2 regions of the Streptomyces sp. NPDC059256 genome follow, and region 2 is predicted to be linked to the other one. Evidence: riboswitches for the same ligand, from Rfam matches in the RefSeq annotation. Region 2 holds a riboswitch; the other holds the start of a gene.
What was found. Region 2 has a riboswitch for glycine ahead of gcvT (glycine cleavage system aminomethyltransferase GcvT). Riboswitches for the same ligand answer to the same signal wherever they lie in the genome.

Region 1: linked by a shared signal. The riboswitch ahead of gcvP (aminomethyl-transferring glycine dehydrogenase) and the one ahead of gcvT (glycine cleavage system aminomethyltransferase GcvT) in region 2 are both predicted to bind glycine.

What each region holds. Positions count from the first base shown of each region.
Region 1 is NZ_JBHYZO010000009.1:2,944-18,309, reverse strand. It holds gene ACFXJL_RS20755 (substrate-binding domain-containing protein) at 1-487, shown strand, start outside; gene ACFXJL_RS20750 (glutamate-cysteine ligase family protein) at 518-2,032, opposite strand; gene ACFXJL_RS20745 (hypothetical protein) at 2,537-3,124, shown strand; gene ACFXJL_RS20740 (DUF5999 family protein) at 3,515-3,706, shown strand; gene gcvP (aminomethyl-transferring glycine dehydrogenase) at 3,878-6,763, opposite strand; glycine riboswitch at 6,943-7,039, opposite strand; gene ACFXJL_RS20730 (PRC-barrel domain-containing protein) at 7,163-7,579, shown strand; partial or broken gene ACFXJL_RS20725 (DNA polymerase IV) at 8,298-9,369, opposite strand; gene ACFXJL_RS20720 (MerR family transcriptional regulator) at 9,476-10,072, opposite strand; gene ACFXJL_RS20715 (bifunctional nuclease family protein) at 10,320-10,793, opposite strand; gene ACFXJL_RS20710 (MerR family transcriptional regulator) at 10,847-11,587, opposite strand; gene ACFXJL_RS20705 (FHA domain-containing protein) at 11,605-12,486, opposite strand; gene ACFXJL_RS20700 (DUF881 domain-containing protein) at 12,635-13,447, opposite strand; gene ACFXJL_RS20695 (small basic family protein) at 13,463-13,795, opposite strand; gene ACFXJL_RS20690 (DUF881 domain-containing protein) at 13,792-14,724, opposite strand; gene ACFXJL_RS20685 (mannose-1-phosphate guanyltransferase) at 14,823-15,366, opposite strand, start outside.
Region 2 is NZ_JBHYZO010000001.1:261,746-277,111, forward strand. It holds gene ACFXJL_RS01130 (ABC transporter ATP-binding protein) at 1-648, opposite strand, end outside; gene ACFXJL_RS01135 (ABC transporter ATP-binding protein) at 645-1,760, opposite strand; gene ACFXJL_RS01140 (ABC transporter permease) at 1,757-2,755, opposite strand; gene ACFXJL_RS01145 (ABC transporter substrate-binding protein) at 3,015-4,790, opposite strand; gene ACFXJL_RS01150 (ABC transporter permease) at 5,005-6,006, opposite strand; gene ACFXJL_RS01155 (enhanced serine sensitivity protein SseB C-terminal domain-containing protein) at 6,804-7,589, opposite strand; gene ACFXJL_RS01160 (enhanced serine sensitivity protein SseB) at 7,706-8,485, opposite strand; gene ACFXJL_RS01165 (AAA family ATPase) at 8,827-9,525, opposite strand; glycine riboswitch at 9,748-9,843, shown strand; gene gcvT (glycine cleavage system aminomethyltransferase GcvT) at 9,991-11,115, shown strand; gene gcvH (glycine cleavage system protein GcvH) at 11,237-11,614, shown strand; gene glyA (serine hydroxymethyltransferase) at 11,689-12,945, shown strand; gene ACFXJL_RS01185 (L-serine ammonia-lyase) at 13,077-14,444, shown strand; gene ACFXJL_RS01190 (hypothetical protein) at 14,827-14,994, shown strand; partial or broken gene ACFXJL_RS01195 (hypothetical protein) at 15,134-15,366, opposite strand, start outside.

The DNA.
Region 1 (15,366 bases), on a different contig from region 2:
CACCGGGCTCAACGGCCCCCATGACTACCGCGAACTGGTCCCGACCGCCAGGCTCGGCGCACTCGTGCGCGGTGAACGGTCCCAGCGGACCCAGCTCTCGGCGGCGTTCCAGGCACTGAAGGCGGTACCGGACGGTGCGACCGGGCTGTACGACTCCACGCTCGCCGCCTACAGGTCGGCCCAGGCCGGTCATGTGCCCGGCAAGTTCAATGCGCTGATCGTGGTCACCGACGGGGCCAACCAGGACCGGTTCAGCATCTCCCGGAGCACGCTGCTCGCCAAGCTCAAGGAGGTCAGGGACGACAGACGCCCGGTGCCGCTGATCGCCATCGCCGTCGGGACATCGGCCGACCAAGGAGAGCTGGACAAGATCGCCCAGGTGACGGGTGGCGCCGGCTACCAGGTCAGTGACCCGGCCGACATCCAAGGAGCGATCCTGAAGGCGATCACGGCCGTCGGCCGCTCCCTCGACGTCGATCGGGACTGATCCGGGCAGCCCAGCCCCGGGAGAACCCGGTCAACGGCCCTGCCCCGGAAAGCCGACGGGCCAGGTGTGGACGGGCTCGCCCAGGTGCATCAACTCGCTGTAGCGGCGGGTGGTCGCCGCGAACGCCGAGTCCCGGCCGAGCCCCGCGTCCAACGCGCGGTGGAAGGTGTCGGCCTGCCAGGACGCACCGTTCACCCGTCGTCTGCACCGCTCCTCGATCACTCCGAGGTAGAGGTCCCGATCGGCGGGCTCGATGCCCCAGGCGTCCAGCCCGGCGGCGGCCAGCGGTAGCAGCTCATCGCGGACGAGCGTGACGACGGGAACCTCCGCGATACCGCCGCTACGCCCCGGCCTCGGCCACTGCACCGTGGCCTCAATGCCCTGACGGCACGCGGTGTCGAAGTTCTCCGCCGCGGTGGCGAACGGCAGGCGGGTCCACACCGGACGGGACTCCTCGGACAGCGCGCGAACCAATCCGTAGTAGAAGGCGGCATTGGCGATCACATCGGTGACCGTGGGCCCCGCGGGCAGTACGCGGTTCTCCACCCGCAGATGGGGAACACCGTCAGCGACCGAGTAGACCGGACGGTTCCAGCGATAGACCGTGCCGTTGTGGAGGACGAGTTCTTGGAGTCCTGGTACGCCGCCTTCGTCGATGACCCGCAATGGGTCCTCTTCGTCGTCGCAGATCGGCAGGAGCGCCGGAAAGTAGCGCAGGTTCTCCTCGAAGAGCTCATAGGCCGAACTCACCCAGCGCTCACCGAACCAGGTACGGGGTCGTACTCCCTGGGCCTGAAGTTCGGGTGGCCGGGTGTCGGTGGCCTGCTGGAAGAGCGGCGGCCTCGATTCTCGCCAGAGTTCCTTGCCGAAGAGAAAGGGCGAATTGGCGCCGACCGCGATCTGTATTGCTGCCACTGCCTGAGCCGCGTTCCACACATCCGCGAAACGGCCCGGGGTCACTTGTAGGTGCAATTGCACCGACGTACAGGCCGCTTCGGGCGCAATGGAGGCAGAGGTGCAGGTCAGATGCTCGACTCCATCGATGTCGAGCTCGAACGCCTCACCCCGCGCGGTGACGATCTGCTCGTTGAGCATCGTGTAGCGCCGGACGTCCGAGAGGTTCGCGGACACCAGGTCGTCCTGTGCGAGCGTGGGAAGGATGCCGATCATCACGATCCCGGCGCCGACCTCGTCGGCCTTTCGATGTGCGTACGCGAGTCCCGTCCGCAGTTCTTCGGCGAGCTGGTCGAGGACCCGGCCGCCGAGACGGTGGGGCACGATGTTGACTTCCAGGTTGAACATTCCCAGCTCGGTCTGGAAATCCTGACTGGCGATGCGTTCGAGCACCTCGGCATTCATCATCCGCGGCAGACCGTCGGAGCCGACGAGATTCAGCTCTATCTCCAGACCCATCAGATTCTTGGGCCGGTCGAACCGTTGCTCGTCGAGCAGTCGCCCCAGCCCCGCCAGGCACTGCTGGAGCTTTCGCCGGTACTCATGACGATCCGAGAGCTCGAAACCGCCGGCCACGACCTTCTCCCCCATCGAAGCGTCCTTCCTCGACTGGGCATCGCGCGGCATCCGTCGCTCGCGTCTCGGACGATAATGCCCAGACTGACTGATCTATAACGCGGCCATGTCGCTCGGGGACCGGTAGTGTGACGTGGGTCGCCTCTCGGTTCAGCATCTCGGGATGGTGTTGTACGCACCTATCGTTACCCGGTGCCAGACACAATCACTGCCGTTTTTCGGCCTACCGCCATCCCGGAGAATGCCCAGGCCCGGGCGGATTTCCCGGCGAAAACCTGCGGATTCATCCAAGGAAACAGTCCTGGAAGCGCCTTGCTGACGATACGCACAGGCGCTAGCGGAATCACTGTGTGAACACGTGTCGTATAAACTCCGTAATCGAGGCAGAGAGTTGGCACCGGGTGCCCTACGGCCCCTGTTCCCCCTCTGACCCCTAGCCCCTCTGGCTCCGCACGCCGACAGCGCTGTCCGCACCTCCCATGCTCCGCCGTGTCTCCCCGAAGTGAGAGGCGACCCACCATGCCGCTGCATGCCCTCCCGGCTCCCGCGCCTGTCCTACGCAGCGTCCTCGCGGCACTCGGCTCCCCCGCCGCCGTCAACGAGGATCGCACCCCTGCTCTCCGGTCCGTCCAGGGACCGGTGAGCCCCGAGTCACCACTTCCCGTCCACGTACTCGACCAGATCGACCCGAACTCGCCCACCCCGGGTACCCGCCTCACCGGATGGCGGGTACTGATCCGCGCCCACGAGGGGTACGTCGCCGCTGCGGAGACGCGACTCACCCCGGACGGCTGGGCGTTCTCGCACTTCTTCGAAGGCCCGTACATCACCTCGACCGAACGGGCGCTCCAACAGGCGGATTCACTCCACCATCCGTTCCAGCCACGGCTGCTCTCCATTCCGGCGCTGTACATGCTCACGCTCTGGCTGCACGGGGACATCGACGCGGATGCCTCGTCAGGTGCGCTCCGTCCCACGGACATCCTGGTTCCGCTGGCCCCGGCGCCACCGGGGATCGCGGCGCACCGGGCGCACCAGGTCTGCGACCTCCTTCCGGTGATGACCCTGCGGCTCACGGCTCCGCCGCTGCTGGGATCACCGGCCTGACCCGAAGCACCGTTCTGACCAGAAACACCGTTCTGTCCTGAACATCGGCTAGTCCTGAAGCACCGCCCTGTCCCGAAGCATCGGAATCTCCGCTTCAGGACGGCCGAAACCATCGTGAGCGCCCCGTGACCGTTCGGTCGCGGGGCGCTTTCTGCTCCGTCCGGACTAGCCCGTACCGGCCCCCCTGAACCACCCGAAAGGACAATGGAGTTGGGCTGAACCGTCCGGCTGGGTGATACGTCCTTAACCAGTAAGACGAGGTGCCGCGAAATCCCTGCGGATTCTCGTCCGTGGGGCAACACTGGGAACGGACCGACAGATACGGGGGCGGCCATGAACTCCTCATCGAGCCGCAGGACACTCATCACATCAGAGCGAAAGATCCCGCCCATGTGCCAGCATCAGCCACCCTGCCCGACATCCGACTCAGCCGATCGGGACGCGGCGCGCCTCGTGGCGCACCATCCCGAACAGGGCTGGAGCCTGCTGTGCAATGGCGTGCTCCTCTTCGAGGACACCGGTGAGCTGCTGCCGAACGGCCAGATCATCGCACCCCAGCGCCAGTCGAGGACGGCCGCCTGACCCGCCGTACATCCGACGGCATTCGCCGTCGGGTCCACCACCCCACGGCAGTAGCGACGCCGCGAACGTCATCGTCGAGTACGTGTGCTGGCCGTGCCCGTACCCGCCGAACCATCGGGGCCGGCCGGAGGAATCCCTCCGTACCGGCCCCGAACCCTGTCCGGCCCGGGATCAGGCGTCGTACTCGTCCAACGGCGGGCAGGAGCAGACCAGGTTCCGGTCACCGAAGGCACCATCGATCCGTCGGACCGGCGGCCAGTACTTGTCCGCCGTGCTCACACCCGCGGGGAAGACCGCTTCGTCACGGCTGTAGGCATGCTCCCACTCACCGCCGAGAGCAGCCGCGGTGTGCGGGGCGTTGCACAGCGGATTGTCGTCAGCGGGCCACGCACCCGACGCGACCTTCTCGATCTCGCCACGGATGGCGATCATCGCGGCGCAGAAACGGTCGATCTCGCTCAGGTCCTCGCTCTCCGTGGGCTCGATCATCAGGGTGCCCGCGACGGGGAAGGACATCGTCGGAGCGTGGAAGCCGTAGTCGATCAGCCGCTTGGCGATGTCGTCGACACTGACGCCGGTCGCCTTCGACAGCGGGCGGAGATCCACGATGCACTCATGGGCGACGAGCCCCGCGGGCCCGGTGTAGAGCACCGGGTAGTGCGGCTCCAGCCGCTTGGCGATGTAGTTGGCCGCGAGCACGGCGACCTGGGTGGCGCGCTTGAGTCCCTCGCCGCCCATCAGTCGCACGTACGCCCAGGAGATCGGCAGGATTCCGGCCGAACCCCACGGCGCGGCTGAGATCGGACCCACTCCGGTCTCGGGTCCGGCGCTCGGCTGGAGCGGGTGGTTGGGGAGGTACGGAGCGAGATGGGAGCGCACGGCGACCGGTCCGACGCCGGGGCCACCGCCGCCGTGCGGGATGCAGAAGGTCTTGTGCAGGTTCAGATGCGACACATCGCCGCCGAACTCGCCGGGCTTGGCGAGCCCCACCAGCGCATTCAGGTTGGCGCCGTCGACGTACACCTGACCGCCCGCCGCATGGACCTGCGCGCAGATGTCGGCCACGTGCTCCTCGAACACCCCGTGCGTGGACGGGTAGGTGATCATCAGCACGGAGAGTTCGTCGCGGTACTGCTCGATCTTGGCCCGGAGGTCGGCGACGTCGATCTCTCCGTCATCGGCGGTCTTGACCACGACGACCTTCATGCCCGCCATCACGGCGCTGGCCGCATTGGTGCCGTGCGCCGAGGAGGGGATCAGACAGACCGTGCGCTGCTCGTCGCCGTTCGCCCGGTGGTAGGCGCGCACCGCGAGCAGTCCGGCCAGTTCGCCCTGGGAACCGGCATTGGGCTGGATGGACACCTTGTCGTAACCGGTGACCTCGGCCAGGCGCTCCTCCAGCTCACGGATGAGCGTGAGGTAGCCGGCCGCCTGCTCGATGGGGGCGAAGGGGTGGATCTGCCCGAATTCCGGCCAGGTCACCGGCTCCATCTCGGTGGTGGCGTTCAGCTTCATGGTGCAGGAGCCGAGCGGGATCATGCCCCGGTCCAGGGCGTAGTCGCGATCGGCGAGCCGTCGCAGGTAGCGCAGCATCGCGGTCTCGGAACGGTGCTCGTGGAACACCGGGTGGGTGAGGAAGTCCCCGCTGCGCAGCAGGGCCTGCGGCAGGGCTTCCTCGGCGACGGCGTCGAGGGCGTCGATGTCCGCCTCGACACCGAAGGCGGCCCACACGGCGATGATGTTGGCGCGGGTGGTGGTCTCGTCGCAGGCGACGGAGACGTGCGACTCGTCGACGAGGTGCAGGTTGACCCCGTCCTCACGTGCGGCGGAGACAACGGCACCCGCACGGCCGGGGGCCCGCACGGTCAGGGTGTCGAAGTAGGCGTCGTGGACGATCTCGACACCGCCGGCCGTCAACCCTTCGGCGAGGAGCGTGGCGTACCGGTGGGTCCGGTGGGCGATCGCCCGCAGTCCGTCCGGGCCGTGGTACACCGCGTACATACCGGCCATCACGGCCAGCAGCACCTGTGCGGTACAGATGTTGCTGGTGGCCTTCTCCCGGCGAATGTGCTGCTCACGGGTCTGAAGGGCGAGTCGGTACGCCTTGTTGCCATCGGCGTCGACGGAGACACCGACGAGCCGTCCGGGCAGGCTGCGCGCGAACTTCTCGCGTACGGCCATGTAGCCGGCGTGCGGTCCGCCGAAGCCCATGGGGACGCCGAAGCGCTGGGTGGTGCCGATGGCGATGTCGGCGCCGATCTCGCCGGGAGGCGTGAGCAGCGTGAGCGCGAGGAGGTCGGCGGCGACGGTGACGATCGCACCGAGACCGTGGGCCTGCTCAATGACGGGCGCGAGGTCGCGCACCGCGCCGGAGGCACCCGGGTACTGGAGGAGTACGCCGAAGACACCGCGCTCGGCGATGGCTGCGGGGATGCCGTTGCCGAGGTCAGCGGTGACGACCTCGACACCGGTCGGTTCTGCGCGGGTCTGGATCACCGCGAGGGTCTGGGGCAGGACGTCGGCGTCAACGAGGAAGACGCCGTCCTTGACCTTGCCCACCCGTCGCGCCAGGGACATCGCCTCGGCTGCTGCCGTGCCCTCGTCGAGCAGGGAGGCACCCGAGGTGGGCAGACCGGTCAGGTCGGCGACGACGGTCTGGAAGTTCAACAGGGCTTCGAGCCGCCCCTGGGAGATCTCGGGCTGGTACGGCGTGTACGCGGTGTACCAGGAGGGGTTCTCCATCACGTTGCGGAGGATGACCGGCGGAGTGAAGGTGCCGTAGTAACCGAGACCGATCATCGGCGCCAGCACCTTGTTGCGTTCGGCGAGGGAGCGCAGTTCGCTCAGCACCTCGGCCTCGGACCGCCCCTCCGGCAGGGCGAGCGCCTCCGTGCTCTTGATCACCTCAGGGACGGCGGCGGCGGTCAGCTCGTCCAGCGAGCCGTATCCCACCTGCGCCAACATCTTGGCCTGGGCCTCTGTGTCCGGCCCGATGTGGCGCTGCTCGAAGGGGGTGCCTCGCTCCAGCTGTGCGAGCGGAGTGCGGTTGGCGGTCATGTAGGAGGCCTCCTGGTCTGACGCGACCTGCGAGGGGCATCACATGGATGCCCTGGACGGCCTCCCCCTCTGTCATCTCAACCTGAGAGCTTCACCGGATCGCCGAACAGCAGCGTTCCGGCTTTCACCGTCGGTGAGAGCGGATGCCGTCCGACGCCCGCCCTTCTTTCCAGAGTGACCTCGTCCACGCGGTACAGGTGCCTGAGAGATTCCGGGGAGGATTTGCTCCTTCGGCGCCACCGTCGTCCTTCCGGTGGACTCTCCCGCGCGGGGTCAGCAGCCGCTAGTCAGCCTACCAGCGCGTCTTCTCGGCAATCGCTCAAGTGGCCGACACCGACTTTGTGCCCTTTCGTGTTTTTTAGTGGCCCATGGAGCAGTTTGCCAACATATGGAGGACTCGTGCAGACCGATATCGATCCGCGCAGCCTGATCGGCCGCAAGGCGTTCGACCGCAACGGTGCCAAGATCGGAACGGTGGACGAGGTGTACCTCGACGACGCCACCGGTGCACCCGAATGGGCGGCCGTACGCACCGGACTCTTCAGCAGGGACGCTTTCGTCCCGCTGGAGCCGAGCACCTTCGCCGACGACGTCCTCCAGGTGCCCTACGAGCGCTCGCTGATCAAGGACGCACCGGATTTCGGTGTGGGCAGGCACCTCTCCCCCGAACAGGAACTCCAGCTCTACCACCACTACGGGCTCGAACTGTCCTCAGCACCCGAGACGCCCGCTCCCCCGCCCGGCCCGGCCGGGGAGGAGCCCTCGACCGACCGCTCCTTCGGCCGCATCGCCGGCCGCGAGGACGAGGGAACCTGACCGGCCCGACCTGCGCTGCTCCCCTCATCCACCCGCCCGCCGCCGACCAGGGGCAACGGATCGGCCGGCACGAGCTCGGGATCGTCCACCCGGAACGTGCGCACGCGCCCCGGAGGCGAACCAGGCTGCTCGAACCGCACGGTGACACGACCCAGACCACTGCCCTGGACCCACCCCGGCCCGTACTCGGTGTGGTGCACATCGTGACCGGCCGACCAGCGACGCTCGGCGAGCACCGATCCCACCGGCTCCCCGGTGGTCTCCATGGACGCGCCGGCCCCGCTCTCCCGCTCACCCGAATCGGCGGCGCCATCGTGGACGCCTCCCCTGGCGGCCCCCTCCACGACACCCGGAGGTCGGGAAGCTCCGCCGACCGCACCCGCCGACCGGACAGCATCGGCTTCCGAAAGCCCGGACCCTCCGGACGTCTCCCGCTCTTCCCGGGAGCGTTCCGAGGGCCCGGACCCTCCGGACGTCTCCCGCTCCTCCCGGGAGCCCGATCTGTGGTCCGCACCGCTGCCGGACTGCTCGCCGGAGGACCGCACGGGCGACCCGTCCGGCGGTACGGGAGCCGGCGAACGCCCGCCTTCCTGCTCGAACCGCTCGAAGGGCGCTCGATCCGGCGGGCGAACGCTCCCGCCCGGCCCCTCGACGCGTCCGCCACCGCGGGGGTCCGCGTCCGCTTCGCCTCCCGCGGACTCCCTCTCCTCGCGGGCCGTGGTCGCCTGCGCGAACAGATCCTCCTGGGTGTAGTCGGCGAGCCCGGTCACCCCCACCCCCAGCAGCCGCACCCCACCCGTCGTGTCCACGCCTTCCAGAAGCCGACCGGCGGCCTCCCGCACCACGACCGGGTCGTCGGTCGGCCCGCGTAGGGTCTCCGACCTGGTGAGCGTCGAGAAGTCATAGCGCCGGACCTTCAGCACGATGGTGCGACCCGAATGCCCGGACGACCTCAACCGCCGTACGCAGCGCTCGGCGAGCCGCTCCACCTCGACCCTGATCCTGGTCCGGTCGTGGAGATCGACGTCGAAGGTGTCCTCCACCGAGACCGATTTCGTGTCCCGCTCGGCGACCACGGGTCGATCGTCATGTCCCAGCGCCATCCGGTGGATCGCCGAACCGTGCGCCTTGCCCAGCAGCCGTACCAGTTCGTCTTCGCCCGCCGCGGCGAGGTCGGAGCAGATCGTGATCCCCGCCCGCCGCAGATGCTCGCCGGTGGCCGGCCCCACCCCGGGCAGTGTTCGCACCGGCAGAGGAGCGAGCAGTTCGCGCTCCGTGCCCGGCTCGATCAGGACCAGTCCGTCGGGCTTGGCCTGCTCCGACCCGATCTTCGCCAGCATCTTGGAACCTGCGAGTCCGACCGAACCCGCGAGCCCGGTCGCCGCGAGGATGTCGGCGCGCAGCGACTCACCGGCGGCACGCGCGGATCGCGAGTCATCGGCGGATCCACCCGCCTCCAGATCGACGAACGCCTCGTCCAGGCTCAGGGGCTCCACCAGTGGGGACAGCCGACCCAAGAGCTCCATCACCTGCTCGCTGACCGCCCGGTAGAGGGAGAACCTGGGCACCAGGTAGGCAGCGTTCGGAGCGAGCCGACGGGCGTACGCCATGGGCATCGCCGAGTGCACCCCGAAGCGACGGGCTTCGTACGAGGCGGTCGCCACCACCCCGCGTGGTCCGAGCCCGCCGACGATCACGGGTTTTCCGCGCAGGCTGGGCTTGGCCGCCTGCTCCACTGCCGCGTAGAAGGCGTCCATGTCGAGATGGAGGATCGTCGGAACGGATCTCACATCTCCGATGCTGCCTCACGCCTGTGACAACGACGTCGGACAGCACCGCCGCCCGAGCCGGAAAGACATCGGAAAAACCGCGGCCCGCCGCCCGGGCCGGACGGGATCAGACCGCGCGATCCCTTCTGCGCCGGGCCAACTCGTCCATCGGATGGTTGCCGACGAGGGTCTCCCCCGTGTCGATCCGCTCCCCGTGCAACTGCGACAGGGCAGCCTCGACATCGCGCCACACGACGCCCACGGCGATGCCGAAGATGCCCTGGCCACCTTGGAGCAGGTCGACGACCTCGTCGGGCGAGGAGCATTCGTAGACCGTTGCCCCGTCGCTCATCAAGGTCATGCGCTCCAGATCGCCCACGCCACGGGTACGCAGGTGCCGGACGGCGGCACGGATGTTCTGAAGGGCCACACCCGTGTCCAGGAAACGCTTGACGATCTTCAGGGTGACCACGTCGCGGAAGCTGTAGAGCCGCTGAGCGCCCGATCCATGGGACGCACGAACGCTTGGCTCGACCAGACCGGTGCGCGCCCAGTAGTCGAGTTGTCGATAGGTGATCCCGGCCGCCGCACATGCGGTCGGTCCGCGATAGCCGATTTCCTCCGTCGATGACTCCGACGCACTCTCCTGGAGCGGAAACGGCCCGCTCTCCCCCAGACGTCGGCCGAGGGCGCCCCCAACCGCACCGTCGCCGCTACTTCTCACGCCGACCTCCTCCTTGACCTGCCCACTCGAAAGGTAGGCAGTCACCAGGGGTGCGTCAACGATCGCCACACTCGGCACGCCGAGTGATAATCACCCTGAGAGTGGTTTCCCATGCCCCAATTCGGGGAAAGGCTACTCGAATGGCCCCAAAACGCCATGCTGACGTGCCCTCTGGACCGAGAACACGCAAGTGGCGCAGAGGACTTCCGCAGCGCCACTCACGGGCACACCAATCAGCAACGAACCGTCACTGACTGTTGGTGCCGAAGTCCTCCGGAGAGATCTGGTCGAGGAACTCGCGGAACTTCTCCACCTCGTCCTCCTGCTCATCGGGAATGGCGATCCCCGCGTCGTCGAGCACCCCGTCACTGCCGAAGATCGGCGTACCGGTGCGCAGTGCGAGCGCTATGGCGTCCGACGGACGCGCGCTCACCTCGACTCCGCTGGCGAACACCAGCTCCGCATAGAAGACCCCTTCGCGCAGGTCGGTGATGCGGACCTCGGTGAGTTCCTGCCCCACCGCCTCCAGCACGTCCTTGAACAGGTCGTGCGTCAGCGGCCTGGCAGGGGCCATGCCCTGCTGGGCGAAAGCAATGGCGGTCGCCTCCCCGGGACCGATCCAGATGGGGAGGTACCGATCGCCTCCCACTTCACGCAGGAGCACGATCGGTTGGTTGGAGGGCATTTCCACCCGGACACCCACAACGTCGAGCTCGTTCACACAGCAACCCTAGGACGTGCCCGACCCCTTTGGGTAGTCGGGCAGGTCCAAGATCAGTCAAGACGTACCCCGAGGGCCGTCCGCATCAGGGCCGCGTGCAGCCGTACCGACAGGGTTGCCAGCTCGTTCGCGGTGGCCTCCGCATGGGCTCTGGTCTGCGGATTGCGATGCCGCCGCAAGGGTGCAACCACCTGTTCAACCAAGGACGCCTCCCGGTCAGCCGCGGCTTTCATGGCCCGAAGGTGTCGAGGCTCCAGACCGAATCTGCCCAGCTCGACGACCAGCCGCGCCACCGTGACGGCCTCGGCGTCGTACCCTCCGTCGCCATCCCGCGTCAGCAGCCCGTAGGACTCCCACTCCGCGAGCTCCTGCTCACTGACCCCAGCAGCGGCCAGCAACTCCGCCCGACCCACCCTGGCGGCCGTACGAGGCTCACTGGGGGCCTCCCAGGCCGCGTCGGGGTGCTCCCGCTGCACACTGGGCGCCGGAAGCGGCTGCTGCTCACCACGGGCGACCGCGTCCAGATGCTCCCGGATGACCTTCAGCGGAAGATAGTGGTCCCGCTGCATCCGCAGAATCTGCGCGAGCCGCTCCACATCGTCGGGGCTGAACTTGCGATACCCGGATGGGGTACGACGCGGCTCTACCAGCCCCTCGGCCTCCAGGAAACGAATCTTGGAGATGGTGACCTCGGGGAACTCATCACGCAACTGACCGAGCACCGTACCGATGCTCATCAGCCGATCCCCCGCGGTGGCGGTGCCGCGACCGGCACCGCCCGTCGGTGTTCGCATGGACCTTCCCTGACGGGTTACACGCCCCGCTGGTTCGCATAGAAGACCAGTCGGTACTTACCGATCTGGACCTCGTCGCCGTTGGCCAGATAGACCGAGTCGATCCGCTCGCGGTTGACGTAGGTTCCATTGAGGCTGCCGACGTCCGCAACGCTGAAACTGCCGTCAGGACCACGACGGAACTCCACGTGACGACGGGAGACGGTCACGTCGTCCAGGAAGATGTCGCTCTGCGGATGGCGACCCGCGGTGGTCAGCTCGCCGTCGAGCAGAAAACGGCTTCCTGAGTTCGGACCCCGACGCACCACCAGCAGCGCTGAACCGAAGGGGAGGGCGTCGACGGCGGCCTGCGCCTCCGGGGAGAGCGACGGGACCTGGGTCTGTCCGGTGACCTCGGAGTCGTACGCCTCCAAGCCCGAGATGGAAATCGTCGACGTCGTCTCCGACGGACGCTCGGCCGGAGCCCCACCGCGCAGGGGCGCACCACAGTTGGAGCAGAATCTGCTCGACGCGGCATTGCGGTGCCCGCACCTCGTACAAACCGTCACGGCCGACATGGACGTGTCCTCCTGCCGCGGCTGTCCCCCACGGGGATTGGTCGCATACGGGTCGGAGGGGAACCCTCCACCCGAACTTGAGGTCGATGAGTCTCCGAAACCTATGCGGCCGGCACCGGCAGGGTCAACCGACTCGCCCTGACCACCGGGAACGCCACCGCCCGAGCCGGCGACCTCGTCACGGAAGAGCGGGCGCTCCGCGCTCTGCTCCTCCTCCTGGCCACGACGCCGAGCGCGATGCCTGGCGTTTCCGCCATCCTCGCGTCCGCTCTTGCCGAACAACTTCGCAAACAACTTCACGGGCGATTCCCCTTGACCGAAATAGACCCGCCCGTGGGGCAGGACGAACCCTCAATGAACACACCTGCCGACCCGGACATCATCACAACGTCCGTACCCGTCCGACAGTTTCCACCACGCGGCACATATTCCGTGCGCCGACCCCTGCCGAGCTCTTGCCCTGGCCGGTAGACCCTTATGCAACCCCGCCTCACTGGGCTGACGACCGAGCGTAGTCAGGCCGCTCCACGGGCCGCAAGCTATCCACGATGATCTTCTCCGAGCGGACCACCGTGGCAATGGCCTGCTCCTTCTCCAATGTCTGGACCACGCCGCCCGGAATGTTCAGAGCCGGCTCCAGGTCCTGTGGCTTCCCGATGACCTTGAAGATGTAGGGCGCGCCGATCCGGTTCCCGTCCACCTCGATGTCACCACCCGCCCCGGTGAAATAGGAACCCGCCACCACCCTGTGCTCATTCACCTGGATCGCCTCCGCCCCCGCAGCCCGGAGCTCCTGAATCGCGTCGAGCAACATATCGGGCTCCACGGCACCCGAAGAATCCTCGATCGTGAGTGTGATCCCCGGCCCTTGCGCCGCAACAGTGCCGGCCAGGATGCCGAGTTGCTGCTCCTTCTGCTGGGTCTGCTTGCGGGCCTCTTCGGCACGGTCGGAGCTGTTCTCCAACTCCGTGCGCTGTGCTTCGAGGCGCTGCTTCTCGTCCTCAAGGCGCTGGTTGCGGTCATCCAGCTCGTCCAGGATCCGCACCAGGTCCTCTTGCCGCGCGCCGCGCAGCGCGCTGTCGTCGTTGGTCGAACGCACCTGGATCGCCAGCCCGAGGCCGAGCACGAACAGCAGGACGGCCACGGTCAGTTGGGCGCGGGTGATCCTCGGCGGCCACAGACCCGCGACCAGGCGCTGACGGCCGGTCAACCCCACCGGTTCCCGCGGCGCCCGTGGCGCCCCGGCCTCACCGCCCGACGGCTCGCCCGATTCGTCCGGCAGCGGCATGCGGTTGCTGTTCATTTCGCCCTTCATTCCTCAGGCCCGGAACACGTGCCGTCGGATCGCCGCGGCGTTGGAGAAGATCCGGATGCCGAGGACGACCACCACACCAGTCGACAGCTGCGCACCCACGCCGAGCTTGTCACCCAGGAACACGATCAGGGCGGCGACCACCACGTTCGACAGGAAGGACACGACGAAGACCTTGTCCACGAAGATCCCGTCGAGCATGGCCCGCAGTCCACCGAACACGGCATCCAGTGCCGCCACTACGGCGATCGGTAGATAGGGCTCGACCACCGCCGGCACTTCGGGCCGGACCAGCAGTCCGGCCACGACTCCCACGACGAGGCCCAGTACGGCGATCACGATGTGCCCTTCTCTGTGTCTACCGTCCCCTGCCCACGGCCCTCGGCGTCGGCGGTCTTCGGCTCTGCTGTGCGGACGATCAGGCTCGGTGCCGCCGGGAGGCGCACCTTGTCCTTGGTGGAGATGGTGAAGCGGATGTTGAAGTTCTCCTTCAGCGCATGGAGGTAGAGGCCGTCCGCACTGTCTTGGAACGTCGTGTTCAGCCGGTTTCCCTCCCCCACGGCAAGCACCGTGTAGGGCGGCACCAGAGGCTTGTTGTCCACCAGTATGGCGTCGCCGGCGGCCCTGATGGCGGACAGTGCGGTCAGCCGCTGCCCGTTGATCGCCACGGCCTCCGCGCCGGACTGCCACAATCCGTTGACGATGCGCTGCATGTCCCGGTCGCGGACCCGGCCCGTATCACTGAAGCCGCTGCTCTCACGGGGGCCGCCACCGCCCTGCGCGGTGTCCTTGGCGTCGTCGATGACCAGACTGATACCGGGGCCCTCCACATCGGTCGACCCCGCAAGCAGTCCGACCAACTGCTCCTGTTCGCCCCCCTTGGTGTTCAGCGCCTTCTGCTGGCGCTCTCCCACCTCGTCGCGGAGTTCTTCGACGCCCCGCTCCAGTGCGTTCGCGGCAGCCGTCTCCTCGTCGATGCGGTCGATCAACTCCTCGCGCTCCTTGGCCACCACCGGAGCCGCTATCCGAGCTTCTGCGGCACCCACGGTCACAACCATGGCGGCCAGGACCAGACCTGCTGCCAGTCCGAGCTTGGCCCGCAGAGTTCGGGGCAGTCGCCCGTCCGCCTCCCGACGCGCCGCGGCCTCCGCGTATCCCTCGTCGAGGCTGTGCTCCATGACGTTCGTCAGCAGCGACATCGAGGCATCGGGACGTGCCGGGCGTACGGGTGGAGAGCCGGTGCTCCGAACCGGGGGCTGCTGCGACATGCCGCACATCGTCGCACGTCATGTGCGCTACCGCCGAATGGCCCTACGCAAGCGTCGGGGGCCGCTCGGACGCGGCCCCCGACATACCGGTCACACCATTACTGACCTGCGCTATCCACCACCTCGGCCCATTCGTTGAGCAGCGCCTGGGCAGAGGCGTCGTCCGGGCCCTCGGCCCACAGATGGGTGACGGCCTCGGACGGATCGGGCAACACCATCACCCAACGGCCGTCGGTTTCGACCACTCGGACCCCGTCCGTGGTGTCCACGTGCCGCTCGCCCGCAGCTTCGACGACCCGTCGCATGACGAGCCCCTTCACCGCCCAGGGGGTGGCGACGTCGCGCTTGAGGACATGGGCACGGGGGATACGGGCATCGATCTGGCTCAACGTGAGCTGTGTGCGCGCCACCAACCCCACCAGCCGCACCAGGGCCGCCGTCCCGTCGAACACGCTGCTGAACTCCGGCACGATGAAGCCGCCCCGGCCGTCCCCACCGAAGATGGTGGCGTCCTCTCGACCGACCCTGGTGAGATCGTCGGGTGAGGTCGTCGTCCACTCGACCTGGGTCCCGTGGTACGCCGCCACCTGCTCGGCGATCCGCGTGGTGGTCACGGGCAGGGCCACCCGACCGCTGCGGCGC
Region 2 (15,366 bases):
CTCGTCCTGGAGGTCGTCGAGCAGATTGACCACCTGCGCCTGGATGGAGACATCGAGCGCGGAGACCGGTTCGTCCGCCACCACCAGCTTGGGCTTGAGCGCCAGTGCCCGTGCGATGCCGATGCGCTGGCGCTGACCGCCGGAGAACTCGTGCGGATAGCGGTTGTAGTGCTCCGGGTTGAGACCCACGAGCTCCAGCAGCCGCTGCACCTCCTTCTTGATCCCGCCGTCCGGGGTGATGCCCTGGAGTTTGAAGGGCGCGGAGACGATCGTGCCGATCGTGTGCCGGGGATTGAGCGAGGAGTACGGATCCTGGAAGATCATCTGCACATCGCGCCGCAGGGGGCGCATCGCTCCCACTCCCAGGTGGGTAATGTCGTGCCCCTGGAAGGTGATCCTTCCGGCGGTCGGTTCCAGCAGACGGGTGATCAGCCGGCCCATGGTCGACTTGCCACAGCCCGACTCCCCCACCACTCCCAGGGTCTCTCCCGGCCGTACGTCGAAGGTCAGTCCGTCGACCGCCTGCACGGCCGCGGTCTGCCGCCTGAGCAGCCCCTCCCGAATGGGGAAGTGCTTGACCAGCCCGTCCACGCTCAACAGCGCATCGGAAGCGCTCTGCTGCTGGGGAATCTTCACGTCGTCGCTCACAGCCGGGGCGCAATCTCTTCGGTCCAGATCCGGGTCCGCTGTTCCTGCGGCAGATGACAGGCGGAGAAGTGCCCGTCGGACACCTGCTGGAGTTCGGGGCGTACGGTGCGCGTCACCTGGTCCTTCGGCAGGTCCGCGTAGGGGCACCGCGGATGGAAGGCACAGCCTTGCGGAAGGTTGATCAGGCTGGGCGGGGACCCCTTCACGGGTACGAGCCGCTCGGCGTGGTCACGGTCGATGCGTGGCATGGAACCCAGCAGCCCCCAGGTATAGGGGTGTTGGGGCTCGTAGAAGACCTGTTCCGCAGGTCCGCGCTCCACACAGCGCCCGCCGTACATGACCAGGATGTCGTCCGCGAGTTCCGCGACCACCCCCAGATCGTGGGTGATGACGATGACCGCGGAACCGAACTCCCGCTGGAGGTCGCGGATCAGATCGAGGATCTGGGCCTGCACGGTCACGTCGAGCGCGGTCGTCGGCTCATCGGCGATCAGCAGTTCGGGGTTGTTGACCAGCGCCATCGCGATCATCGCGCGCTGGCGCATCCCCCCGGAGAACTCGTGCGGATAGCTGTCCACCCGCTGATCGGGCTGGGGGATGCCGACCCGGTCGAGGAGTTCGATCGCGCGCTTGCGGGCGGTCTTCTTGTCGGTGTCGTGGTGCACCCGGTACGCCTCCACGATCTGGCGACCGATCGTGAAGTAGGGGTGCAGCGCGGACAGCGGGTCCTGGAAGATCATCGCCATGTCCCGGCCGCGGAGCCTGCGGACCTCGTCCGGGTCGGCGCCGAGCAGTTCCTTGCCGTCCAACCAGACCTCGCCGGAGATCTGCGCCTTGCGACGGCCGTACTGACCGGCGGTGTGCAGGCCCATGATGCCGAGCGAGGTCACGGACTTCCCGGAGCCGGACTCACCGACGATGCCGAGCGTCTTGCCCTTCTCCAGCCGGAAGCTGAGGCCGTCGACGGACTTCACCAGCCCGTCGTCCGTGGGGAAGTGCACGCGCAGATCGCGCACTTCGAGGAAGGCCGTCGGTGCGGGCGAGCCCGCCGCCGCGACCTCGCCGGGGGCCTTGCCGAAAGAGGCGGGCCCTGTGGTGCGGGCGCTGTTCATCCGATCCTCACTCGTGGGTCGACGATGGCGTACAACAGGTCCACCACGAGGTTCGCGACACAGATGAACAGGGCCGCGAAGAGGGTGACGCCGAGGATCAGCGGAAGGTCCTTGCCCTCGATGGAGTCGATGGCGAGACGCCCTAGCCCGGGCAGGCTGTAGGTGGACTCGGTGAGCACCGCCCCGCCCAGCAGTGCCCCGAGGTCCAGCCCCAGGAGCGTGAGCACGGGAGTCCACGTGGAGCGCATCGCGTGCCGACCGATGACGACCCGCTCGGTCAGGCCCTTGGCGCGGGCGGTGCGGATGTAGTCCTCGCCCAGGATCTCCAGCATGGTGGCGCGGGTCAGCCTCGCGTACATGGCCGCGTACAGCAGGGCGAGGGTGATCCACGGCAGGATCAGGGTCTGGAACCACTGGGCCGGATCCTCTTCGACCGGAGCGTACTCACCGCTGATCCAGTCGAGTTGGTAGCTGAAGATCGCGAGCGAGATCAGTCCGGTGAAGTAGATCGGCAGGGAGACACCGGCCAGGGCGACGGTCATGGCCGCCCGGTCCCACAGGGTGCCGCGGCGCAGCGCCGAGACGACGCCCGCCGCCACTCCTCCGACCACCCACAGGACACAGGCCCCGGCGGCGAGCGACAGAGTGACCGGGATGGCCTCGGTCAACTGCGGCCAGACCTCCTGCTCGGTGCGGAAGGAGTATCCGAAGCAGGGCGCCGGGCACTTGGTGACGTCCGAGCCGTTGGTGTACTCGCGCCCGGCGACCAGGCCCTGGAGGAAGTTCCAGAACTGTACGAGCACCGGATCGGACAGCCCGAGCTTCTGTCGGATGCCCTCGATGGCGGCGGGGTCCGTCTGCTTCCCGGCGAAGAGGTACGCCGGATCGGAACCCGCCCACTTCGGGAGTACGAAGAAGATGACGAAGGTCGTCAGGGTGACGACCATCAGCATCATGGCGACGGCGAACAAGCGCCGGATGACGTAAGCAAGCACTGTGCGCGGCCCGGCGACGACCCGGGGCGCCGGAGCAGGCTCCGGTCCTCCAGATCGCCACCCGAGGCCATCACCTGCCCTTCGGGCTTGGCGGGTTGGGCGATGGTGGGGTGTGACGCTCTCGCGGGGTTGCCGGTGCGGACGGGAGGAGTTGGACGGCCCGTCCGCACCGATGGGCCGGCGGCTGCCGGCGATTGACCCCTCGTACGGATCGCACGGGCTCACTGACGCCCCGGATCCGCACGAGGGATGCGGGCTGCTACTTGACGACGCCCAGCGAGACGTAGTCGTAGCGACCGTTGTACGCGGCCGACGAGTAGGCGTTCGTCAGTCGCGAGCTGCGCCAGGTGAAGTTCTTCTCGTAGATGAAGGGCATCTGGACGGCGAGGTCCGCCACCGCGTGGTTCATCTGCTGGTAGATGGTGGCCGCCTTGCCGGGGTCGGTCTCCTTCAGCGCGTCGTCGAAGAACTTGTTGATCTTCGGGTCATTGGTCTCGGAGACGTTGTAGTTGCCGTTCGGGGCGATGAACCGGCCGTCGACCAACGGCTGGGAGAAGCCCTGCCCGGTCGGGAAGTCCGGGCCCCAGCCCGTCATGACCAGACCCAGTCCGCGCTGCTTCACCACGGCGGGCGAGCCGGTGATGCTGGAGGACTCGGCGCCGTCGATGGACTCCACCTCGGTCTTGATGCCGACGGCGCGGAGGGACTGCTGGAGCGCCTCGGCGGTCTGCACCTCGCCCGGGTTGTTGCTGCGGGCGCTGATGGTGGTGGAGAAGCCGTTCGGCTTGCCGCACGCCTTCAGCGCCGCCTTGGCCTTGGCCGTGTCGGGCTTGCCCTTGCGGGCCAGGATGCCGTACGGGTCGTAGTCGTCCGAGCCCTTGATGGACTTCGGCAGCATGTTGGTGGCGATCTCGCCGCCCGCGTCAGGGCCACCGCGCACCGTCTGCATCGACTGGTAGTCGGCGGCGTAGATGACGGCCTTGCGGCACTCGACGTTGTTGAAGGGGGCCACCTTGGTGGCGATGTCGACGTAGCGGATGAAGCTGGTCTCGATGTTGTCGAGGTTGGCCTTGTGCTTGGTGAGCGCCTTGGTGCGGCCCGCCTGGCCCATGCCGGTGGCGTTCAGGTCGAGGTCGTACTCGCCCTTGATCAGCAGCTCGTCGATCGCCTCGATGTTGGAGTTGATCGTGACCGTGATCTTGTCGGGAAGTGCGGCCCTGATCTGGTCGGAGGCACGCTGCCACTTGTCGTTGCGGACGAGCACCGCCCCCTTCTTGGGGGTGTACGACTCGAACTTGTACGGGCCCGAGGAGAACGGCTTCAACTGGTACTTGCCCGCCGTGTCCTTCTCCTTCTTCACCGGGGAGCCGGACGGCATGGCGAGCATCTGCTCGAAGTCACCGTTGGGTGCGGCCAGGTTGAAGACGATCGTCTTGTCGTCCGGCGTCTGGATCGCCTTCAGCCCCAGCTTGTCCGGGGTGGTGTCCTTGTAGGGACCCTTGTACTCGCCCTTGGGGTCGAGCACCTGCCGCAGATAGCTGGGCCCGCCGGTGATGACGTCGGTCGCCCAGGTGCGCTGGATGCCGTACTTGATGTCCTTGGAGGTGATCGGCGTACCGTCCTCCCAGGCGATGCCCTCGCGCAGCCGGTACGTGTACGTCTTGCCGTCGTTGGAGATCTCGCCCTTGGCCTGGGCCAGGTCCGGCACCAGTTCGGCGCTCGCCTGGCCGGGCTTGGGCGCGTAGGAGATCAACTGACGAGCGTAGAACCGGGAGAAGTCCCAGGCCATTCCGTAGTACTGGCGCTGTGGATCGGTGGAGTCGAAGTCCTGCTTGCCGATGAACTTCAGCGTGCCGCCCTGCTTGGTGGACGGATTGGCGATGCCCTTGGCACCGGCGTTGTAGCCGGCCGCCTTGCCGTCGCCCTCACCGTCCTTGGAGCCGCCTCCGCCGCAGGCCGCGGTGGCCGTGAGGGCGGCCACCACCAGCGCCGCTCCGGCGATGCGCTGGGTCCGCGACGAACGTAGGGGTGTCATAGTCCTGCAACCTCCGAGGTAGCGCGGCCCCCGCCGTCTGCCGGGGAACCGTGGGGAGCCGCCTGACCGCTGTGGCAGGGGCAGTTCAGTTGTCCGCTCAGTTGTCCGCGGCCCGGGCCGGGCCGAAGGCTGCGGGGTGCGGGGGGGTGCGTCCTTCGACGCCTCCCCGCGCGGGGAGCCGGGGCCGAGGGTGCCGGACCCGTGGGGCGTGGGGTCAGCGGGATCCCTTGGGGTCGAGCGCGTCCCGTACGCCGTCCCCGAAGAGGTTGAAGGCGAGCACGGTGATGAAGATCGCCATCCCGGGGACGATCATGAACGTCGGATTGGACTCGTAGGTGTCCACCGCCTTGGAGAGCATCTGCCCCCAGGACGCGGTCGGCGGGCGCACACCGGCGCCGAGGTAGCTCAGCGCGGCCTCGGTGAGGATGTTGGTCGGGATCATCAGCGTCGTGTAGACGGTGATCGGAGCCACCAGGTTCGGCAGCAACTCCTTGAAGAGCACATAGCGCCGGCCGGCGCCCAGGCTGCGGGCGGCCTCGACGTACTCCTTCTCCCGCAGCGAGAGCGTCTGGCCGCGGACGATGCGACCGATGTAGGGCCATCCGAAGAAGCCGATGACCGCGACCAGGATCGCGATGCGGACGGTGCTTCCGGTCATCCCGAGCAGGTTGTTGGGAAGCACCGAGACCAGACAGATGATGAACAGGAGCTGCGGGAATGCGAGCAGCATGTCCATCACCCGGCTGATGAGCGAGTCCGCCCAGCCTCCGAAGTACCCCGCGACGATGCCCAGCACGGTACCGAGGAGCACGGCGACCACGGCGGAGAGGAACGCCACGAGCAGGGAGATCCGGGCGCCGTAGACGACGCGGCTGAAGACGTCGCGACCGTTGTTGGGTTCGACTCCCAGCAGGTGTTCGGAGCTGATGCCGCCGAACGCGCCGTGCGGGGTGCCGAACAGCGGGTTGATCTTGTCCTGGTGGAACTCGTTCGGCGGATGCCCGAACAGGCTCACGATCAGCGGTGCGAAGACCGCGGTGAGCACCAGGAGGATGACAACGATGCCGCCTGCCAGGGCGAGCCGATCGCGCTTCAGACGGGTCCAGGCGATCTGACCCAGGGACCGGCCCTGGACCCGGGGAGCGGCGACAGCCGTGACATCGGCGGGCGGGGTTTCCTCCGCTTGCGCACTGGTGCCGTGCAGTGGTGCCGTCATCGTGGTGGGGACCCCTCTCGACCGGCGCTGACCGGCCCGTACCCGCCGCGCTAGCGGCTTCGTTCACAACATCTGGTGCGTGGTGGAGCCGGGGTACGGAAAGTGCGGATGCGGCGCTCCGTACGCGAGGGCGAATTTGCCCTTGGAGCGGGAGTCTTCAATGGTCGCGCGATCAGCCGCCAGCCCTCCCGGGGAATGTTTGCTCAAACGTGATGCGCTGGCGTAACCCGTTATCCGGACGTCGGCACCGACTGAGCGGTCCATCAAATCCCATGATTACGCACATAGTTGGTAGAGATCCCGCCATGTGGACGGAGTGGAGTCATTGGGATGGAGCGGAAGGGAACACCCGAGAGAGCGCTTTCAGGGCAGGTTCGAACAGCACACTAGGAAGAGAGAGATTGGCTTTGATTCCCCTTATGCCGAGAAAATCACGCCATCAGGGCAGGAAAGGTTTGCGGAAGCGACGATCTGTGAAGGTGTCATGGACCTGCGGTTAAGCTCCCGCGAAGGTCACATACATCGACCAGTCCCGGCCACCTGGCACACGGCGTTGCGGTCGTGGCTCATCGGGATTGGCTGGATGTATGGGGTGGCGAGAAGCGCATCACGAGCTCCCCTGACACCGAGACCGTCGGACGTCAGACAGCCCGGGACAGCCCGCGGAAAGAGATCAGGCCAATGCGCTGCCGAGAGGCATGGACCGGCCAACACGCTTCATTCGGGGAGAAGTCCAGGACGGAATCCGGGACAAAAACGGCGCCCTGCGCACGCTCGTACGGGTTCCGGCAGACGGCTCAGCGAGCCTGCGGCGGATAGCCGTAACCGACGGGCGCCGGCCCCGCGCCATGGGCGTCGCGGTCGTAGAAGGGCCGGGCATTGGCCCGCAGCCACATCGTCACCGGGTTGTACTCGTCGGACATGGCGACCGTCGACACCGGTAGGCCGTCGGGCACCGCCGCGATCGACTGCTGCATCATCGCCCGCACCGCGTCCACCGACTGCCTGCTGGTGTCGTACAGATCGAGACCGATGGCGAGGTAGGGAGCGCCCAGCGCGGGTTGCACCCACACCCGGCGCAACGAGCGGATGGGCGCCGTCCGGTGGGCGTTCTGGGAGAGCAGGGCGTAGAAGTGCGGAATCTCGACCGCGGGGTCGGAGAGCCGCAACGGGCCTGCGGGCATCCGGTCGAGACCGGTGGCGATCCGCCGAAGGTCCGGCCAGGGGATGCCGACGCCCCCGCCGGGGGCATGGGGGTTGAGCCAGATTCCCGCGCGCCCCGGGTAGAGGGCGCGGGCGATGTCGATCCCGCCGACGACCTCGTGGGAGCGGTTCCATCCGGAGGCGGCCAGTTCCTGGGCCGAGGTGACGCAGGGGGCGTAGCCGACGCCGTCGATCTCCATGGAGCCGTACTGCGCGTCGTGGGAGCCGGGGGTGCCCTGCCAGAGCAACATCCAGACCCGCCCCTGTCCGGGGTCGGCCAGTGCCTTCAGCAGTCCCTCATACGCATCGAAGCGTCCGGGGATCACCTGGCGCAGCATGTGCTCGACGTGTCCGGCCGCCGCGGTGCCTGACGCGCTCACCCTGGTCCCCGCCCCTCATCTTCGACTGACGATCCGGCACGGCCTCCGCATCGGCGGGAGGCGGGGCCAGACGTCCAGCTTAATCTGCCCCGCCGACACTGACTTGACCGCGGCGGCTAGTAGTCGTCCCGTCGGTAGAACGGACGCACCTTGGTCAGCATCCAGTCGACGACGGGGTCCTGCGTCGCGTCCAGGAGTACGAGGTTGACCGGCCAGCCGACCTGGACCCGGCCCAGCGCCCGACCCAGCGCGTCCAGCGGGGCGCTGTCGGTGGCTTCGAGCACTCCCGGGACCGCGAGTTGGACACCGATGAACAGCGAGGGCGGGTCGCCCTCGACGGAGGCGAGCGCCCGTCGTGCGGAGAGGACGTCGCCCAGCGCTTGGAACTCGGCGGCTGCCGCGGCCAGGAAGTCGACCGGATCCTCCTGCCAGTCCGGTTCGAACAGTCGCACCCGGCCGCCCGCGGCCGGCCCGTCGAGGTGAGTTCGGCCGGTGCGGCAGAGTTCGGCGACGGCGGGCGGCGGGAAGGGCGCGCCCACCGTGCCCCCGGGGTTGACGGCGATGCCCAGCTGGGGGGCGAGCCCGCGGGCGAAGTCCCGGGCGGGGGCGACGGTGAAGGACATATGGCTGCCGACGCAGTTGAGGAACTGCTCCTCGGAGCTGAAGACGGGCACGAACGCTGCGCCGTCCAACTCCATCGTGGGGAGGTCGAGGTCGCGGCTGTCCGGTGAGCCGCCGTTCGGAAGGGGGACCCACAGGGAACTACGGCCGAGCACCTCGACCAGCCTGGCGCCCGCGCCGGGGGTGTCCAGGGAGGCGGCGAGTGCCTCTTCCAACTCGTTCGCCGGCCAGCCGCTGGCGTAGGAGTGCGGGTGTACGTGCTCTGGAATGCTCATCTGGCGGCTCTCTCCCCGGCTCGGCCGGTCATCCCACGGCTTGCCCTCAGACCCTAATGCCGAGCGGGCGGTGCGCTGTCCCCGTCAGGGAAGAAGCCGGACAGGAAGCGAGGAAGGCGACCGGTCTCACACCGGCTCCGGCGCTGGGGTCGAACGCGCCCGGTCCCAGCCGTGGTCCACGGAACGACGCCACAGCCGCCTGGACCTGGCGACCGAACGACGCCACAGCCGCCTGGCCCTGGCCACCGAACGCGGTCGCCCCGCAGCCGCGCTCGACGCCCCCGGGAACGTGAGTGACGCAGGTGACGCGGGAGACGTGCATGCCGCGGGGGAGACACCGCCTAGCCGGCCGCCTCCGTCGCGGTGAACCGCACGCTGGCCAGGCCCGCAGCCGCCGAACGGTCGAGCAGGACCGCCGAGGTGCAACCGCTCGGGAGCTTCCCGGACTCGGCGTCGGCGATCAACCGGGAGGTGGCGCGCCGATGCCGGGCGAACGCATAGCCGGAGACTCCCCGGCCACGCTCCATCTGCCCCTGCCGGGCCACCTGCGGGGGCACGTCGAGCAGGACCAGATGGAGGTTGCTGCCGCGCCGGCGCGCCTCCCTGGCCAACCAGCGCCGCACCCACGCCTGTGTACCGCAGTCGTGCACCACCACGCTCTCCCCCGAGCGCAGGGCGCGCCTGAGCCCCGCGTAGTGCGAGTAGCGGACGAAGGGGCGGTAGACCGCGTAGGGCAGGAAGCGCGGCATCCGCAGCGCCCAACGGTCCCGGGCGTCCTGCGAATCGATGCGGCTGCCGCTGGCCGCCCGACGGATCAGGGTCGACTTTCCGCTGCCGGGAAGTCCGGAGACGACGACCACGTCCCCCGCGGCGAAAAGCAGGCTACGGGGACTGCGCCCGGCGCGGTCCCGCAGATCTCGCAGCACCGGCGCGGTCGCCCCCAGGCGTGGTCGGGCGGACGCCTGTGGTCGAGGGGGCACCTGTGGTCGGACGGGCACCCCCGCCGTAGTGGCGTAGGCACTGGAGTGCTGCAACGTCATTACACCCTCCCCCATGTCAGTCACCACACACTTGCCCATGAAGCGTAAAGAAATGGTAATGGGAGGCAAGTTATTTGCCGCTGAGCCGCGCCCCAAGACACGGTCGGGGATCGGACGATGGCCGAAGAAGGCGCCTCGACCACGGAAGATCCACGAGCTCCCCGCCCCCCACCGGGCCGAGATGCGTGTAATGATGTGCCCGCCAACTCCATACCGGCCGTTCGAATCCACGCGGGAGAGTCCCGGGCACCATGTGCCGGGCGCCGAAGGAGCAAGTTCCTCCCTTGAATCTCTCAGGCCCCGTACCGCGTGTGATGAGGCAGATCTGAAAAGCGGGCCGCTCCGGCGGCTCCACCCAAGGTGCAAGTCATGACCACCTGAGTGCGTGGTCGTGACGAACCTCTCAGGTTCCGATGACAGATGGGGAGGACCGTCCTCATCGGCCATGCCCTGGGAGCCCCGTCCATGAGCAATACCCCCCGTCGTACCGCCCTCGATGCACTGCATCGTTCGCTGGGCGCGACCATGACCGACTTCGCGGGCTGGGACATGCCCCTGCGGTACGCGAGCGAGCGGGACGAGCACAACGCCGTCCGCACCCGCGCCGGTCTCTTCGACCTCTCGCACATGGGCGAGATCACGATCACGGGCCCCGGGGCCGCCGATCTGCTCGACCACGCGCTGGTGGGGAACATCGGCTCGGTCGCCGTCGGCCGCGCCCGCTACACCATGATCTGCCGCGAGGACGGCGGCATCCTGGACGACCTGATCGTCTACCGGCTCGGGGAGACCGAGTACCTGGTGGTCGCCAACGCCGGGAACGCCCAGGTCGTCCTGGACGCGATCACCGAGCGGGCCGCCGGCTTCGACGCTTCCGTACGGGACGACCGGGACGCGTACGCGCTGCTCGCCATCCAAGGACCTGAGTCCGCGGGCATCCTGAAGTCGGTCACGGACGCCGACCTCGACGGTCTGAAGTACTACGCGGGCCTGCCCGGTACGGTCGCCGGACATCCCGCCCTGATCGCACGCACCGGCTACACGGGCGAGGACGGTTTCGAGCTGTTCGTGGCGCCCGAGCACGCCGAGGACCTGTGGCGGGCGCTGACCGAGGCCGGGGAAGCCGCGGGCCTGGTGCCGTGCGGACTCTCCTGCCGCGACACCCTGCGCCTGGAGGCGGGGATGCCGCTGTACGGGCATGAGCTGACGGATGCGCTCACCCCCTTCGACGCCGGTCTCGGTCGGGTGGTGAAGTTCGAGAAGACCTCCAACGAGGGGCGCTTCATCGGCCGTGAGGCCCTGGCCGCAGCCGCCGAACGCGCCGAGAGCGCCCCGCCGCGCAAGCTCGTCGGTCTGATCGCCGAGGGCCGCCGGGTCCCGCGCGCCGGCATGCCCGTGGTCGCGGACGGCCACGTGATCGGCGAGGTGACCTCCGGAGCCCCCTCCCCCACCCTGGGCAAGCCCATCGCCATGGCGTACGTCGACGCGGCCCATGCCGCTGCCGGCACCAAGGGCGTGGGCGTCGACATCCGCGGTACGCACGAGCCGTACGAGGTCGTCGCGCTGCCCTTCTACAAGCGCCAGAAGTGAGCGACGGAAGTAGCGTCGACAACACCCCCCGGGAGCCACTCGGCACCCGGCACGTCCGCCGCCGTCTCGGCAGGTGGCCATCCGTTCACCAGCACGTTCCGCGTACAGGAGAATCCTCGTCATGAGCAACCCCCAGCAGCTGCGCTACAGCAAGGAACACGAGTGGCTGTCGGCCGCCGAGGACGGCGTGTCGACGATCGGCATCACCGAGTTCGCGGCCAATGCGCTCGGCGACGTCGTCTTCGCCCAGCTCCCGGAGGTGGGCTCCACGGTCACCGCCGGCGAGACCTGCGGCGAACTGGAGTCGACCAAGTCGGTCAGCGATCTGTACTCCCCGGTCACGGGTGAGGTCACGGAGATCAACCAGAACGTCGTGGACGATCCTTCGCTGGTGAACACCGCCCCCTTCGAGGGCGGCTGGCTCTTCAAGGTGCGCGTCAGCGGGGAGCAGGACGAACTGCTCTCGGCCGACGAGTACGCCGCCTTCTCCAGCAGCTGATGGGGCTCCGGCCGACCCGAGCGGTCGGCCGGCTCGCGCAAGTCACCGACCACGACCCCGACAGGGACTTCGAGATGTCGCTTCTCAACACCCCTCTCCACGAGCTGGACCCGGACGTCGCCGCAGCCGTCGACGCCGAGCTCCACCGCCAGCAGTCGACCCTGGAAATGATCGCCTCGGAGAACTTCGCTCCGGTCGCGGTGATGGAGGCCCAGGGCTCGGTCCTCACCAACAAGTACGCCGAGGGCTACCCCGGTCGCCGTTACTACGGCGGCTGTGAGCACGTCGACGTCGTCGAGCAGATCGCGATCGACCGCATCAAGGAGCTCTTCGGCGCCGAGCACGCCAATGTGCAGCCCCACTCGGGCGCCCAGGCGAATGCGGCGGCGATGTTCGCGCTGCTCAAGCCCGGCGACACCATCATGGGTCTGAACCTCGCCCACGGCGGGCACCTGACCCACGGAATGAAGATCAACTTCTCCGGCAAGCTCTACAACGTGGTCGCGTACCACGTGGACGCCACCGGCCGGGTCGACATGGCCGAGGTCGAGAAGCTCGCCAAGGAGTCCCAGCCGAAGCTGATCGTCGCCGGCTGGTCCGCGTACCCGCGCCAGCTGGACTTCGCCGCCTTCCGCCGCATCGCGGACGAGGTCGGGGCGTATCTGATGGTCGACATGGCGCACTTCGCCGGTCTGGTCGCGGCCGGTCTGCACCCGAACCCGGTGCCGCACGCCCATGTCGTGACCACCACCACGCACAAGACCCTCGGCGGTCCCCGCGGTGGTGTGATCCTCTCCACCGCCGACCTGGCCAAGAAGATCAACTCCGCGGTCTTCCCCGGTCAGCAGGGCGGCCCGCTGGAGCACGTGATCGCCGCCAAGGCGGTCTCGTTCAAGGTGGCGGCCTCCGAGGAGTTCAAGGAGCGTCAGCAGCGCACCCTGGACGGTGCCCGCATCCTCGCCGAGCGGCTGGTCCAGGACGACGTCACCGAGCACGGTGTCTCCGTGCTGTCCGGCGGCACCGACGTCCATCTGGTCCTGGTCGACCTGCGCAACTCCGAGCTGGACGGCCAGCAGGCCGAGGACCGCCTCCACGAGGTCGGGATCACGGTCAACCGCAACGCCATCCCGAACGACCCCCGGCCGCCGATGGTGACCTCGGGTCTGCGGATCGGCACCCCGGCGCTGGCCACCCGCGGCTTCCAGACGGACGACTTCCGCGAGGTGGCGGACATCATCGCCGCCGCGCTCAAGCCGACCTACGACACCGAGTCCCTGCGGGCCCGGGTGTCCGAGCTCGCCGCGAAGCACCCGCTGTACCCCGGGCTGTAAACAGCCCTGCCCGGAGTTCCGGGGGCACCACGCACACTGGACGGTGAGCGCGGTGCCCCCATCCGTTCCACCGCGTGATCTGCACCACCCCGGCAGACAACGGCGTCTACCAGTCGCACTAGGAGTCCAACGTGGCCATCTCGGTCTTCGACCTGTTCTCGATCGGCATCGGCCCCTCCAGCTCCCATACGGTCGGCCCGATGCGCGCGGCCCGCATGTTCGCGAGGCGACTGAAGAACGAAGGACTCCTCGACCGGACGACGGCCGTGCGCGCCGAGCTCTACGGCTCGCTGGGAGCAACCGGACACGGCCACGGCACCCCCAAGGCCGTACTCCTCGGACTGACCGGCAGCTCACCGCGCACGGTCGACGTGGAGAACGCCGACGAACAGGTGGAGAAGATCAAGGCCGCCGGCCGGCTCGACCTCCTCGGCACCCACGAGATCCCCTTCGACTTCGACCGCGACCTGATACTCCACCGGCGCAAGACCCTGCCGTACCACGCGAACGGAATGACGGTCTTCGCGTACGACGCCGAGGGCGCGACCGTACTGGAGAAGACGTACTACTCGGTCGGCGGCGGATTCGTCGTCGACGAGGACGCCGTGGGCGAAGACCGGATCGTCCTCGACGACACCGTACTGAAGTACCCCTTCCGTACCGGCGACGAGTTGCTGCGGCTCACCCAGGAGACGGGCCTCTCCATCTCCGCGCTGATGCTGGAGAACGAGAAGGCGTGGCGCACCGAGGAGGAGATCCGCGAAGGACTGCTGGAGATCTGGCGCGTCATGCAGGCGTGCGTCTCCCGTGGCATGTCCCGCGAAGGCATCCTGCCCGGTGGACTGCGCGTCCGCCGTCGCGCGGCGAACTCGGCCCGGCAGCTGCGGGCCGAGGGCGAGCCGCTCGCCCGGGCGATGGAGTGGATCACCCTCTACGCGATGGCCGTGAACGAGGAGAACGCCGCAGGCGGCCGAGTGGTCACCGCCCCCACGAACGGCGCGGCGGGCATCATCCCCGCTGTGCTGCACTACTACATGAACTTCGTCCCCGGCGCGGACGAAGAGGGCGTGGTCCGCTTTATGCTCTCGGCCGGCGCGATCGGCATGCTGTTCAAGGAGAACGCCTCCATCTCCGGCGCCGAGGTCGGCTGCCAGGGCGAGGTCGGCTCGGCGTGCTCCATGGCGGCGGGAGCCCTGGCGGAAGTGCTGGGCGGCACCCCGGAGCAGGTGGAGAACGCGGCGGAGATCGGCATGGAGCACAACCTCGGCCTGACCTGCGACCCGGTCGGCGGTCTGGTGCAGATCCCCTGCATCGAACGGAACGGCATGGCCGCGGTGAAGGCGGTCACGGCGGCCCGGATGGCGATGCGCGGTGACGGCAGCCACAAGGTCTCCCTGGACAAGGTCATCAAGACCATGAAGGAGACGGGCGCGGACATGTCGGTGAAGTACAAGGAGACGGCGCGGGGCGGGCTCGCGGTGAACATCATCGAGTGCTGACGGCATAGGCGCTGACCAGTGCTTTTATATCTTTCGGCGCTGTCGGGGTCTTCCCTGTTTGCATGGCAGAAAGTCCCTGGATCGGCACCGGGGCAGACGTGAGAGTCCCTGAAATGCCCCTGGGAAATCTTCGCGGATCGGCTTCTGACCTGGGATTCATCGCATCTGACCGACGTCAGCCCCTCCCTCTGGCATCGTTCGAACAGTTCTGCAGGCGATATCTGCGCCGGGGACGGACGACGATCGCCACGAAGTAACAAGAGTTTTGTAAAAGTAGATTCATGGTTACCCCCTCCGCGCCCGGCGAAGGCCCCGTCCGGTCTCCGTCTCCCTCCACGAAGGCACGATCGCCGCCCTCAAGGCACGTACCGGCAGGCGAGGCATGTCCGCCTACGTCGAAGCTCTCATCCAGCGTCAGCTTGAGCGGGACCTGCTGCGCGAACTCATCGAGGACGCCGAAGCCGAACACGGCCCGGTGGACCTGGCGGCGGTCGAGTCCAAGCGGGCGATCCTCCGCGGGGATGCGGACGGCTCGGCGGGCATGGCATGAGCGGGACGCTCGTCCCGGACTGCGAGGGGTCGGCCGAACTCGTACGACGTTCCCCTTGAAGTCACCGGGCTAGCTGCGGCCGAGGAAATCCGCCTGGTCACCAGCTCCGTCACGCTGGTCGGAGCGTGCGACTCCAAGGTCAACTGGGCCCGCTTCGAACCACCGTCGTCGTGGTCGAGTCCTCGTCGTTCTCCGGGTGGGGGTCCACATCGTCGCCGTCGACCGTTGCCGTGTGGGCGATGGTGGTCGTCGCGTTCCCGGCCGCCCTGCCGGTGAGGACGATGTCGAAGTCGGCACCATCGGCGAGCTGTCCGCCCGTACACGTCAACGTCGTACCGATGATCGCGCAACCCGCCGTCGTCGTGGCCGCAT